2 regions of the Massilia sp. BAP21 genome follow, and region 1 is predicted to be linked to the other one. Evidence: predicted binding sites of a transcription regulator. Region 1 holds the regulator's gene; the other holds the start of a gene.

Region 1 (5,224 bases):
GGCGCTGCGCATGGAGCGCACCACGGGCAATGCGCTGGCGCTGGCGCGCATGCTGGAAGCGGACGAGCGCGTGGCAGCCGTGCACTACCCGGGCCTGGCATCGCACCCGCAGCATGGGGTGACGACGGAACTGTTCCGCGCCGGCGGCTCGCTGCTGAGCTTCGAGCTGAAGGACGGCATCGATTGCTTCGATTACCTGAACCGCCTGAAGCTGGCCATCCCGGCGAGTAACCTGGGCGATACCCGTACCCTGGTGATTCCGGTGGCGCACACGATCTTCTTCGAGATGGGCGCCGAGCGCCGCGCCAGCATGGGCATTGCCGAGTCGCTGATCCGGGTCTCGGTGGGCATCGAGGACACCGAGGACTTGCTGGAAGACTTCCGCGCGGCACTTGGCGCGTAATCCATACTGAAGAGACGCGACAACATGAAGAAAACTGCGCTGCTGTTTGCCGGCCTGCTGCTGGCAGGATTTGTTCACGCGGGCGAGCTGGAAGACGCCAAGGCCTTGTTCGAGCAGAAGAAGTATCCCGAAGCCATGAAGCTGTACACCAAGCTGGCGAATGCCGGCAACGTCGAGGCCCAGCAGAGCCTGGGCCAGATGTACTGGTATGGCGAAGCGGGCGAGGTCGACGAGGCCAAGGCCACGGCGTGGTTCACCAAGGCAGCGGCCAAGGGCAACAAGGTGGCTGCGGATTCGCTGGTGATCATGCAGCAGCGCGTCGCGCGCCGTGCCGACATCGATTACTGGGTGTCGAAGTACGATGGCGAAGACCTGAAGTCCGGCAAGTTCCACTGCCCGGCGCCGCGCGTGCCACCGATCTCGAAGCAGAGCGACGAGATCGACCGGGTCGCGAATGCGATCAACAAATGGCAGGATTGCTACAACGGCTTCGTGCAGAACCTGAATGCGGTGTCGCCCCTGTCGAACCGGATTCCGGCCGATGTGGCCAAGCTGATGAACGCGACCGAGATGGAAAAGGCCAAGGCCCACCTGGCGCAGGTGCAGGAGAACGTGTCGGAAGAAGCCAAGGTCGGCGCCAAGATGACGCTGGCGGACGTGGCGGTGTGGCGTTCGGCGACCGAGGCCTATATCGCCGAGCACAATGCGATCGTGAACAAGGCGCCGAAGGAAGATTCGATCTCGAGCAAGCGCAAGTAACGCTTTTGTAGGGTGGGCTCTTGAGCCCACGCGGTACGACACCTGCATGTCGAACAAAATCCCGTCAGGATTGCCGTACGGTGCGACGCAAGGTGTTTCGACTGATTAAGCGTTCTACCGCGTGGGCTCGAGAGCCCACCCTACGAAAAGCAAAAAGGCCGCGTCAGCGGCCTTTTCTACGTCAGCACAAAATCAGTGCCAGCTGCGCATCAAGCCCACCGCCAGGCCTTCCAGCGCGAACTCGTCGCCCGGCGCAACCTGGATCACCTTGAAGTCCGGATTTTCCGGCAGCAGCTCGATCAGTTCGCCCGTCTTGCGGTAGCGCTTCACCGTCACATCCTCGCCCAGGCGCGCAACGACGATCTGGCCGTTCTTGGCGCTGTCGACCTTTTTCACGGCCAGGAAGTCGCCATCCATGATGCCGGCGTCGCGCATCGACCAGCCGCGCACCTTCAGCAAGAAGTCGGGACGGGCCGCGAACATGGCCGGGTCGACGTTGTAGGTCGCTTCCACGTGTTCCTGCGCCAGGATAGGGGAACCCGCCGCCACGCGGCCGACGAGCGGCAGCGACATCAGCAGGGCAGGCGGGATGACCGGCAGCGCCGGTTCGCTGGAGGCGCCGATCAGGCGGATGCCGCGCGAGGTGCCCGACACGATCTCGATCGCGCCTTTACGCGCCAGGGCTTGCAGGTGCTCCTCGGCCGCGTTGGCCGACTTGAAGCCCAATTCCTTCGCGATCTCGGCGCGGGTCGGCGGGAAGCCGGTGTTGTCGATCGCTTCCTTGATCAGGTTGAGGATCTGTTCTTGCCTTGCAGTGAGCTTGAGCATGGGTATACCACTGGTTATCGATTCAGACTGTATTTTTGTACAGTGCTTCGCATAATGCAAGGGTAAATGCAAATAAATCCCACTTTTCGCTTGCCGGGTTGTCGCAAGAGCGGTACAAACCCCCGCGATTGCCATGCCGCCGGCTTCGCGTTATAATTGCCGGCTTTCCCTTCCCACACTCGTCTTGACGCCGAGGTGGGCATTTGTTTAAACGTCCTCAAGGAGTGTTGCATGCGTCATTATGAAATCGTTTTTATCGTCCACCCGGACCAAAGCGAGCAAGTCCCGGCGATGATCGAGCGTTACAAGGCCAGCGTCACCGCGCGCGGCGGTAACATCCATCGCGTGGAAGACTGGGGCCGTCGCCAGATGGCTTACCAGATCCAGAAGCTGCCGAAGGCACACTACATCTGCATGAACATCGAATGCGACAACGAGACCCTGGTCGAGCTGGAAACCGCATTCAAGTTCAATGATGCCGTGCTGCGTCACCTGACCGTGAAGATGAAGAAAGCTGAAACCGCTCCATCGCCAATGATGAAGTCGGTCCAGCGCGAAGACGCAGCCAAGAGCCACCGCGCAGAAGCCCCAGCGGCTGCTGCTGCCCCAGCTGCTGCTGCCTAAATTCTTTCCCCAGGATTCGTGAACGGGCGTGAGCCCGAAGTGAAGTGAACCAGCTACAAGTCGTCGCCACCATCGCTGAACGCGACGTACTGCGCTATACCCCGGCCGGCGTGCCGATCGTTTCGGCAATCCTGCTGCACAGTTCGCAGCAGGTCGAGGCAGGGGTGGCAAGGCTGGTGGAGTTCGAAATAGCCGCGTTCGCCGCGGGAGAAATTTCGGGCCGCTTCGCTAGCGCCGAGTTGGGCGCCGCCCACCGGTTCACGGGATTCCTGGCCAAGAAGAACCGCAACAGCAAAGCCCTGGTGTTTCACATCATTGATTTCAGTGCCGCCGCTTAAATAATTCAGCGGCCCACCTTTTAGATATACAGGAGCCTCAAAATGGCATTCGGTAAAAAGTTCGACAAAAACAAAGCCAAGGAAAAACTGAAGCGCAAACAGCAGAACCCGCTGTTCAAGCGCAAGAAGTTCTGCCGCTTCACCGCCGCCGGCGTTGAACAAGTTGACTACAAAGACGTCGACACCCTGAAAGACTTCGTCCAGGAAAACGGCAAGATCATGCCGGCACGCCTGACCGGTACCAAGGCGCACTACCAGCGTCAAGTGGACACCGCGATCAAGCGCGCACGTTACCTGGCCCTGCTGCCGTACACCGACCTGCACAACGCTTAAGTCGCCACGGCAACGAGCACAAGTAAATACTGGAGAATAATATGCAAGTTATCCTGCTGGAAAAAGTCGTCAACGTCGGCAATCTGGGCGACGTCGTCAAGGTTAAGGACGGTTACGCACGTAACTTCCTGATCCCGCAAAAAATGGCCCGCCGCGCAACCCAGGCCGCTGTGGCCGAGTTCGAAGTCAAGCGCGCCGAGCTGGAAAAAGCTGCTGCTGAAAAGCTGGCTGCTTCGCAAGCCCAAGGCGAAAAGCTGGGCGGCATGACCATCACCGTCGCTCAAAAAGCCGGCGTCGATGGCCGTCTGTTCGGTTCGGTTACCAACTTCGACATCGCCGAAGCCCTGACCAAGCAAGGTTTCGCAGTCGAAAAGGCGCAAGTGCGCCTGCCGACCGGCCCGCTGAAGACCACCGGCGAACACCCGGTTGCGGTCGCGCTGCACACCGACGTCGTCGTGGAAATCACGATCGCTGTCGTGGGCGAAGCTGCCTAAGTCAAGCTGAATAACAGCTGCTTATGAAGCCATAATCAGTTGTTGTATTCTGGAAAAAGCCGGGTTCGCCCGGCTTTTTTTATGACCCAAAAGTCGCCAATTATTTCAGCCGTGTGACCGGAGCAGGTATAATGCCCGCCATGAATACCCCCGCAGATCCGCAAATCGAATCGCTGCGCATCCCCCCGCACTCCATCGAAGCAGAGCAGTCCGTCATCGGCGGCCTGCTGCGCGATAATGCGGCGTGGGACCGTATTGCCGACTTCATGCACGCGGACGATTTTTATCGTTACGACCACCGCATCATCTTCGAACAGATGGTGCGCCTGATCAACAGCGGCAAGCCTGCCGACGTGATCACCGTCTACGAGGCCATGGTGTCGCTCGGCAAGGCCGAGGACGTCGGCGGCCTCCAGTACCTGAACGCCATGGCGCAAAACACGCCATCGGCCGCCAACATCCGCCGTTACGCCGAGATCGTGCGCGACCGCGGCGTGCTGCGCAAACTCATCACCGTCGCCGACGAAATCTCCGGCAACGCGTTCAATCCGCAAGGCAAGGAAGTCAAGCAGATGCTTGACGAAGCCGAATCGAAGATCTTCGCCATTGCCGAGCAGGGCGCCCGTGGCGCCCAGGGCTGGAATCCGATCCAGCCGCTGCTGACGCAAGTGGTCGAGCGCATCGACGAACTGTATTCGCGCGAAAACCAGGGCGAAATCACCGGCGTGCCGACCGGCTTCATCGACCTCGACCGCATGACCTCGGGCCTGCAGCCGGGCGACCTGGTCATCGTGGCCGGCCGTCCGTCGATGGGCAAGACCGCATTCTCGGTGAACATCGGCGAAAACGTCGCCATCGAAGCGGGCCTGCCGGTTGCCGTGTTCTCGATGGAGATGGGCGGCGCCCAGCTGGCCATGCGTATGCTGGGCTCGGTCGGCCAGCTCGACCAGCACCGCCTGCGTACCGGCCGCCTGAACGACGAGGACTGGCCGCGCCTGACGCACGCGATCCAGAAGATGAACGACGCCCAGCTCTACATCGACGAAACGCCGGCGCTGAACCCGATCGAGATGCGGGCACGCGCGCGCCGCCTGGCGCGCCAGTGTGGCAAGCTCGGCCTTATTATCGTCGACTACCTGCAGTTGATGCAGGGCAGCCAGCCGGGCGACAACCGCGCCGCCGAGATTTCCGAGATCTCGCGTTCGCTGAAGGGCTTGGCGAAAGAGCTCCACTGCCCGGTCATCGCGCTGTCCCAGCTGAACCGCTCGCTGGAACAACGCCCGAACAAACGGCCCGTCATGTCCGACTTGCGCGAATCCGGCGCTATCGAACAGGATGCGGACGTCATCATCTTCCTGTACCGCGACGAGGTGTACAACCCCGATTCGCCGGACAAGGGAACCGCCGAGATCATCATCGGCAAGCAGCGTAACGGTCCGATCGGG
Region 2 (5,224 bases), 2.9 Mb from region 1:
AGGGCGGTATCGCGGCGCGGCTGGTCGTCGCGCACGAACGACCATTGCAGGATGGTGACCGGGCCGGTCAGCATGCCTTTCACGGGACGCGTGGTGAGGCCCTGGGCGTAGGCGCTCCAGGACACCGTCATCGCGGCGGGCCGGGCGACGTCGCCGAACAGCAGCGGCGGCTTGACGCAGCGCGAACCATACGACTGCACCCAGCCGTTGGCTGTGAAGGCGAAGCCGTCGAGCTGCTCGCCGAAGTACTCGACCATGTCGTTGCGCTCGGCCTCGCCATGCACCAGCACGTCGATGTCGAGGGCTTCCTGTTCGCGCACGGCCTGTTCGATCTCGCGCCGCATCGCCGCTTCGTAGCTGTCCTGCGCCAGCTCGCCGCGCCTGAAGGCGGCGCGCGCGGCGCGGATGGCAGCCGTTTGCGGGAAGGAGCCGATCGTGGTGGTCGGATACAGCGGCAAGTTGAAGCGTGCCGCCTGCGCGGCCTGGCGCTCGGCGAAGGGAGTCGATCGGCGGTCGGCATTCGCCGCGAGCGTGCCGACGCGCTCCTGCACGGCGCGCCTGCGCACACGCGGGCTGTTGGCGCGCGCCTCCGCCGCCGCACGCGAGGCGCACAGTTCCAGGTACACGCTGCCGTCGCCTTCGACCAGGGCGTTGCGCAGGATGCGCAGTTCGTCCAGTTTTTCCGCAGCGCCGGCCAGCCAGCTGCGCAATTCGACGTCGATGGCGGCGTCTTCGCGCAGCGACAGCGGCACGTGCAGCAGCGAGCACGATGGCGCGAGCCAGAGTTCGCCGCGGCGGCGCTGCGCCAGCGGCTTGAGGCAGGCGAGGGCGCGGTCGAGATCCGTGCGCCAGATGTTGCGGCCATCGACGATGCCGACCGAGAGCACCTTGTTATCCGGCAGCCAGTCGGCCACCGATTGCAGCTCGTGGGCGGCGCGTACGCCGTCGACGTGCAGGCCGGCCACCGGCAGCTTGCAGGCGATACTCAGCTGGCCTTCGAGCGGAGAGAAGTAGGTGGCCAGCAGCAGCGGCAGGCCGGCCGTGGCCAGCGTGTGATAGGCGCGCTCGAAGGCCAGCAGCCAGGCGCCCGGCAGGTCCAGGCCGAGAATCGGTTCGTCGACCTGCACCCATTCGGCGCCGGCCGCTTTCAATTGCACCAGCAGCTGCACGTAGGCGGGCAGCAGGGTATCGAGCAGGTCGAGCTTGTCGAAGCCGTCCTGCCTGGCTTTGCCGAGCCAGAGGAAGGTGAGGGGGCCGACCAGCGCCACCTTGACCTTGTGGCCCAGGGCCCGGGCTTGCGTTACTTCGGCCAGCAGGCGTTCGGGCGCCAGCGCGAAGCTGGTGGCGGCATCGAACTCGGGGACCAGGTAGTGGTAGTTGGTGTCGAACCACTTGGTCATTTCCAGTGCCGGCTTGCCGCCGTGCTGGCCGCCGCAGCATCCTTCGCCGTGTTCGTGCGCTGCCTCGTTTGCCACCTCGTTTGCTACCCCACGGGCGAGGGTGAAGTAACGCGCCAGCGCCGATTCGCTGCCGTCAAAACCGAAGCGCGCCGGCTCGCAGCCGAACAGCTGGATGTGGTTCGCCACATGATCGTAGAAGGCGAAGTCGCCGACCGTGACGTAGTCCAGCCCCGCGTTTGCCTGCTGCTGCCAGTGGCGTGCGCGCAGTTCGCGGCGGTCTCTTCCAGTTCCGCTGCGCTCGATTCGCCGCGCCAGTGGCGTTCGAGGGCGAACTTCAGCTCGCGTTGCAGGCCGATGCGTGGATAGCCCAGTGTATGAATCTTGATCATGATAAATCCAGTTCGTATGAATGATGCTAACGATTGTCGTCAGAACTCATGCATAATTCAAACGAAAAAATTTCGACTTAACGTGAAAATCATTCATGGCTACTTCCATCCTTGAACTGCGCCACCTGCGCACCCTGCTGGCGCTGAAAGAGGCCGGCACCATCTCGCGCGCCGCGCAATTGCTCAACGTGACGCAGTCGGCGCTCTCGCACCAGGTGCTGGCGCTGGAGCGGCAATACGAGACCGGGCTGTTCGAACGCAAGTCGTCGCCGGTGGCGTTTACGGCTGCCGGCCAGCGCCTGTTGGCGCTGGCCGAGCAGGTCTTGCCGCACATCGGCGCGGCCGAGCGCGACCTGGCGCGCCTGACCAGCAACGCCACCGGCAAGCTGCGCATCGCGGTCGAGTGCCATACCTGCTTCGACTGGCTGATGCCGTCGATGGACGCATTGCGCGCGCGCTGGCCGGAAGTCGAGCAGGACATCGTGTCGGGCTTCCAGGCCGATCCGATCGGCCTGCTGCACCAGGACCGCGCCGAGGTGGCAATCGTGTCGGAGCTGGACGAGAGCGAGACCGACGTGGACTTCCATCCGTTGTTCGAGTTCGAGATGGTGGCGATCCTGCCGCTGAACCATCCGTATCTCGCCAAGCCTTATCTGGTGGCGCAGGATTTCGCGGGCCAGGCCCTGATTACCTACCCGGTGCCGGACGACATGCTGGACCTGGTGCGCCAGGTGCTGCGCCCGGCCGGCGTGGAGCCGCCGCGGCGCACGACCGAGTTGACGGTGGGGATGCTGCAGCTGGTGGCCAGCGGACGCGGACTGGCGGCGCTGCCGCTGTGGGCGGTGAACGGCTACCTGGAGCGCGGCTACGTGGCGCGCTCGCGCATCGGGCCGGAGGGCTTGACGGGGCGCCTGTATGCGGTAACGCCGAAACGGCTGGCGGGAAATGCCTGCCTGGTCGATTTCGTGCAGGTGATGCGCGAGACGTCCTTGCTGGCCTTGCCGGGGATTACCTTGCTGTGAGCGGAGCAGGCCCATCCGATAGCGGTGTTGTTAGTAGGGTGGGCCGGGCCACGAATGGCACTTGTGCCCACGCGGTCTGACCATCGGCATGCTCGGCAGCCTTTGAGCTGGCCTGCAATCTTCCCGATCCCGGGAAGTTATGAAGGTATGCTGGAGTACGACCGCGTGGGCACAAGTGCCCACCCTACATAAAAACGATGTTATGCACTGCGGCTCACCAGCCCGCCCACCAGCACGGCCTCGCCTTCGAGTGCGGTGCGGATGGAGCAGGACTGGCCGGTGGCGCGGCCCTGGCGCACCTTCACACCCTGGCCCAGCAGCAGCGTGAGCGCCCCCGCCGCCACGCCGGTGGCGCTGTCTTCCAGCGCCGGTTCGAGGTGGTTGAAGTTGCGGCCCTCGACCTCGCCATCGCCGGTGCGGCACCAGACGTAGCAGCCGTTCACGCCGGCGTTCCTGCTCCACACATGGATCAGCGCCAGGTCAGGCTGCAAGCCGTACAGCGTGTCGACATCGGCCACTTCCAGCAGCAGCTTCGGGCTGCCTACCGACAGCACGCGCGGCGCGCTGGCCAGCACCAGGTCGGGCGCCGCCAGCAGGCGCAGGGGCAGGGCGGTGTCCAGTTCGAGCGCGGGCGCTTGCTGGCGCTCCAGCCAGACGAACACCGTATCGCCAAGGCGCGACAGGAGCAGCGGCTGGCCGTGCATCGCGGTCTTGACCGTCAGCGGCGCAGCGGCCCCGTGCCGCTCGAACAGCAGCGCCGCCGCCGCCAGCGTGGCATGCACGCACAGCGGACTGCGCATGTGCGGATAGACGTAATCCAGTACCGCCGCCACATCGGGGGTATCGCCGGCATCGACGAACACACAGGTCAAGCCGCGCTCGCGCGCCAGCGCCCGGCGCCAGCCCGGGTTGCCGTTTCCTTCCTCGACGACCAGCGCCGGGTTGCCCTCTCCAGGCTTTTCTCCAAAACAATCGAACTCATGAACACGCATTGCTGATCCTTGCCAAATTTACCTCGTCAGTTATACTGTGTTTTTATACAGTAGTTTTGTGCGGTTTGCACGTTTAATTTTTGTCACCCCCGTTTTTCTCAAGCCCAGTCAAGAATGCCTTTACCGTCCGATCCGTCGATGCAGGGCCTGCCCGACTATGCCGAGCTGTTCTGCCTCTCGAACTTCTCCTTCCTGCAAGGCGCCTCGCATGCCGAGGAGCTGGTGGCGCGGGCGGTGAAGCTGGGTTATGCGGCGTTGGCGCTTACCGACGAATGCTCGCTGGCCGGCGTGGTGCGCGCCCATGCCGAGGCCAAGAAGGCGGGGCTGCCCTTCGTCGTCGGCGCCCATTTCCACCTGCAGGAGCCGGACGGCAACCCGGCCCTGTCGCTGATCCTGCTGGCCCGCAACCGCAACGGCTACGGCAACCTGTCCGAGTTCATCACGCTGGGCCGCACGCGCAGCGAAAAGGGAAGCTACTGCCTCACCCCGGGCGACATCGCCGACCCGCAAGGCGAGCTGGCGCACCTGAAGGGCATGCCCGACTGCCTGGCGATCCTGCTGCCGCGCTATCCCGGCCACGACCAGGCCGGCGTCGATCGCCTGCACGCGCAGGCCGCGTGGATGATCGAGCAGTTCGGCAACCGTGCCTGGATCGGCCTGACCCTGCTGCACCGCGCGCTGGATGAAGCGCACCGCATCACGGTGGAAGAAGTGGGCTGGCAGCACGGCCTGCCGATCGTCGCGCTCGGGCACGTGACGATGCATGTGCGCTCCCGCAAGCCCCTGCAGGACACGCTCACCGCCACCCGCCTGAACAAGCCCGTGGCCGAATGCGGCTACGGCCTGGCGCAGAACGCCGAGCAGCACCTGCGCGCGCGCCTGCGCCTGGCGAACATCTATTCGAAGGAGGCGCTGGACGAGACACTGCGTATCGCTTCGGCCTGCACCTTTTCGCTCGACGAACTGCGCTACGAGTACCCGAACGAAGTGGTGCCGCCGGGGCAGACGGCGAGCAGCTTCTTGCGCAGCGAAACCTATATCGGCGCGCACCGGCGCTTCCGCGAGGGCATCCCGGCCAGGGTGCAGGCCCAGATCGAGCACGAGCTGGCGCTGATCGCCGAGATGGAATACGAACACTATTTTCTCACCGTGTACGACATCGTGCGCTTCGCCCGTTCGCAGGAGATCCTGTGCCAGGGCCGCGGCTCGGCCGCCAACTCGGCGGTCTGCTACTGCCTCGGCATCACCGAGGTCGATCCGGCGCGGGCGAACCTGCTGTTCGAACGCTTTATCTCGAAGGAGCGCAACGAGCCGCCGGACATCGACGTCGACTTCGAACACCAGCGCCGCGAAGAGGTCATCCAGTACATCTACGCCAAGTACGGCCGCATGCGCGCGGCATTGGCGGCGGTGGTCATCAG

Evidence for each region. The regulator LexA, encoded in region 1, represses DNA repair genes until DNA is damaged. The targets are predictions, from matches to a motif close to ACTGTATNNNNATACAGT.
Region 2: ACWYRN_RS15075 (error-prone DNA polymerase) is a predicted target of LexA. The motif match lies at 3,838-3,855, and genes of this name have one in related genera.

The regions. Positions count from the first base shown of each region.
Region 1 is NZ_CM173596.1:536,705-541,928, reverse strand. It holds gene ACWYRN_RS02420 (cystathionine gamma-synthase family protein) at 1-403, shown strand, start outside; gene ACWYRN_RS02415 (tetratricopeptide repeat protein) at 428-1,162, shown strand; gene lexA (transcriptional repressor LexA) at 1,355-1,990, opposite strand; gene rpsF (30S ribosomal protein S6) at 2,222-2,614, shown strand; gene priB (primosomal replication protein N) at 2,659-2,952, shown strand; gene rpsR (30S ribosomal protein S18) at 2,995-3,285, shown strand; gene rplI (50S ribosomal protein L9) at 3,327-3,779, shown strand; gene ACWYRN_RS02385 (replicative DNA helicase) at 3,920-5,224, shown strand, end outside.
Region 2 is NZ_CM173596.1:3,416,289-3,421,512, forward strand. It holds partial or broken gene metE (5-methyltetrahydropteroyltriglutamate--homocysteine S-methyltransferase) at 1-1,789, opposite strand, end outside; gene ACWYRN_RS15065 (LysR family transcriptional regulator) at 1,885-2,811, shown strand; gene ACWYRN_RS15070 (PhzF family phenazine biosynthesis protein) at 3,012-3,803, opposite strand; gene ACWYRN_RS15075 (error-prone DNA polymerase) at 3,918-5,224, shown strand, end outside.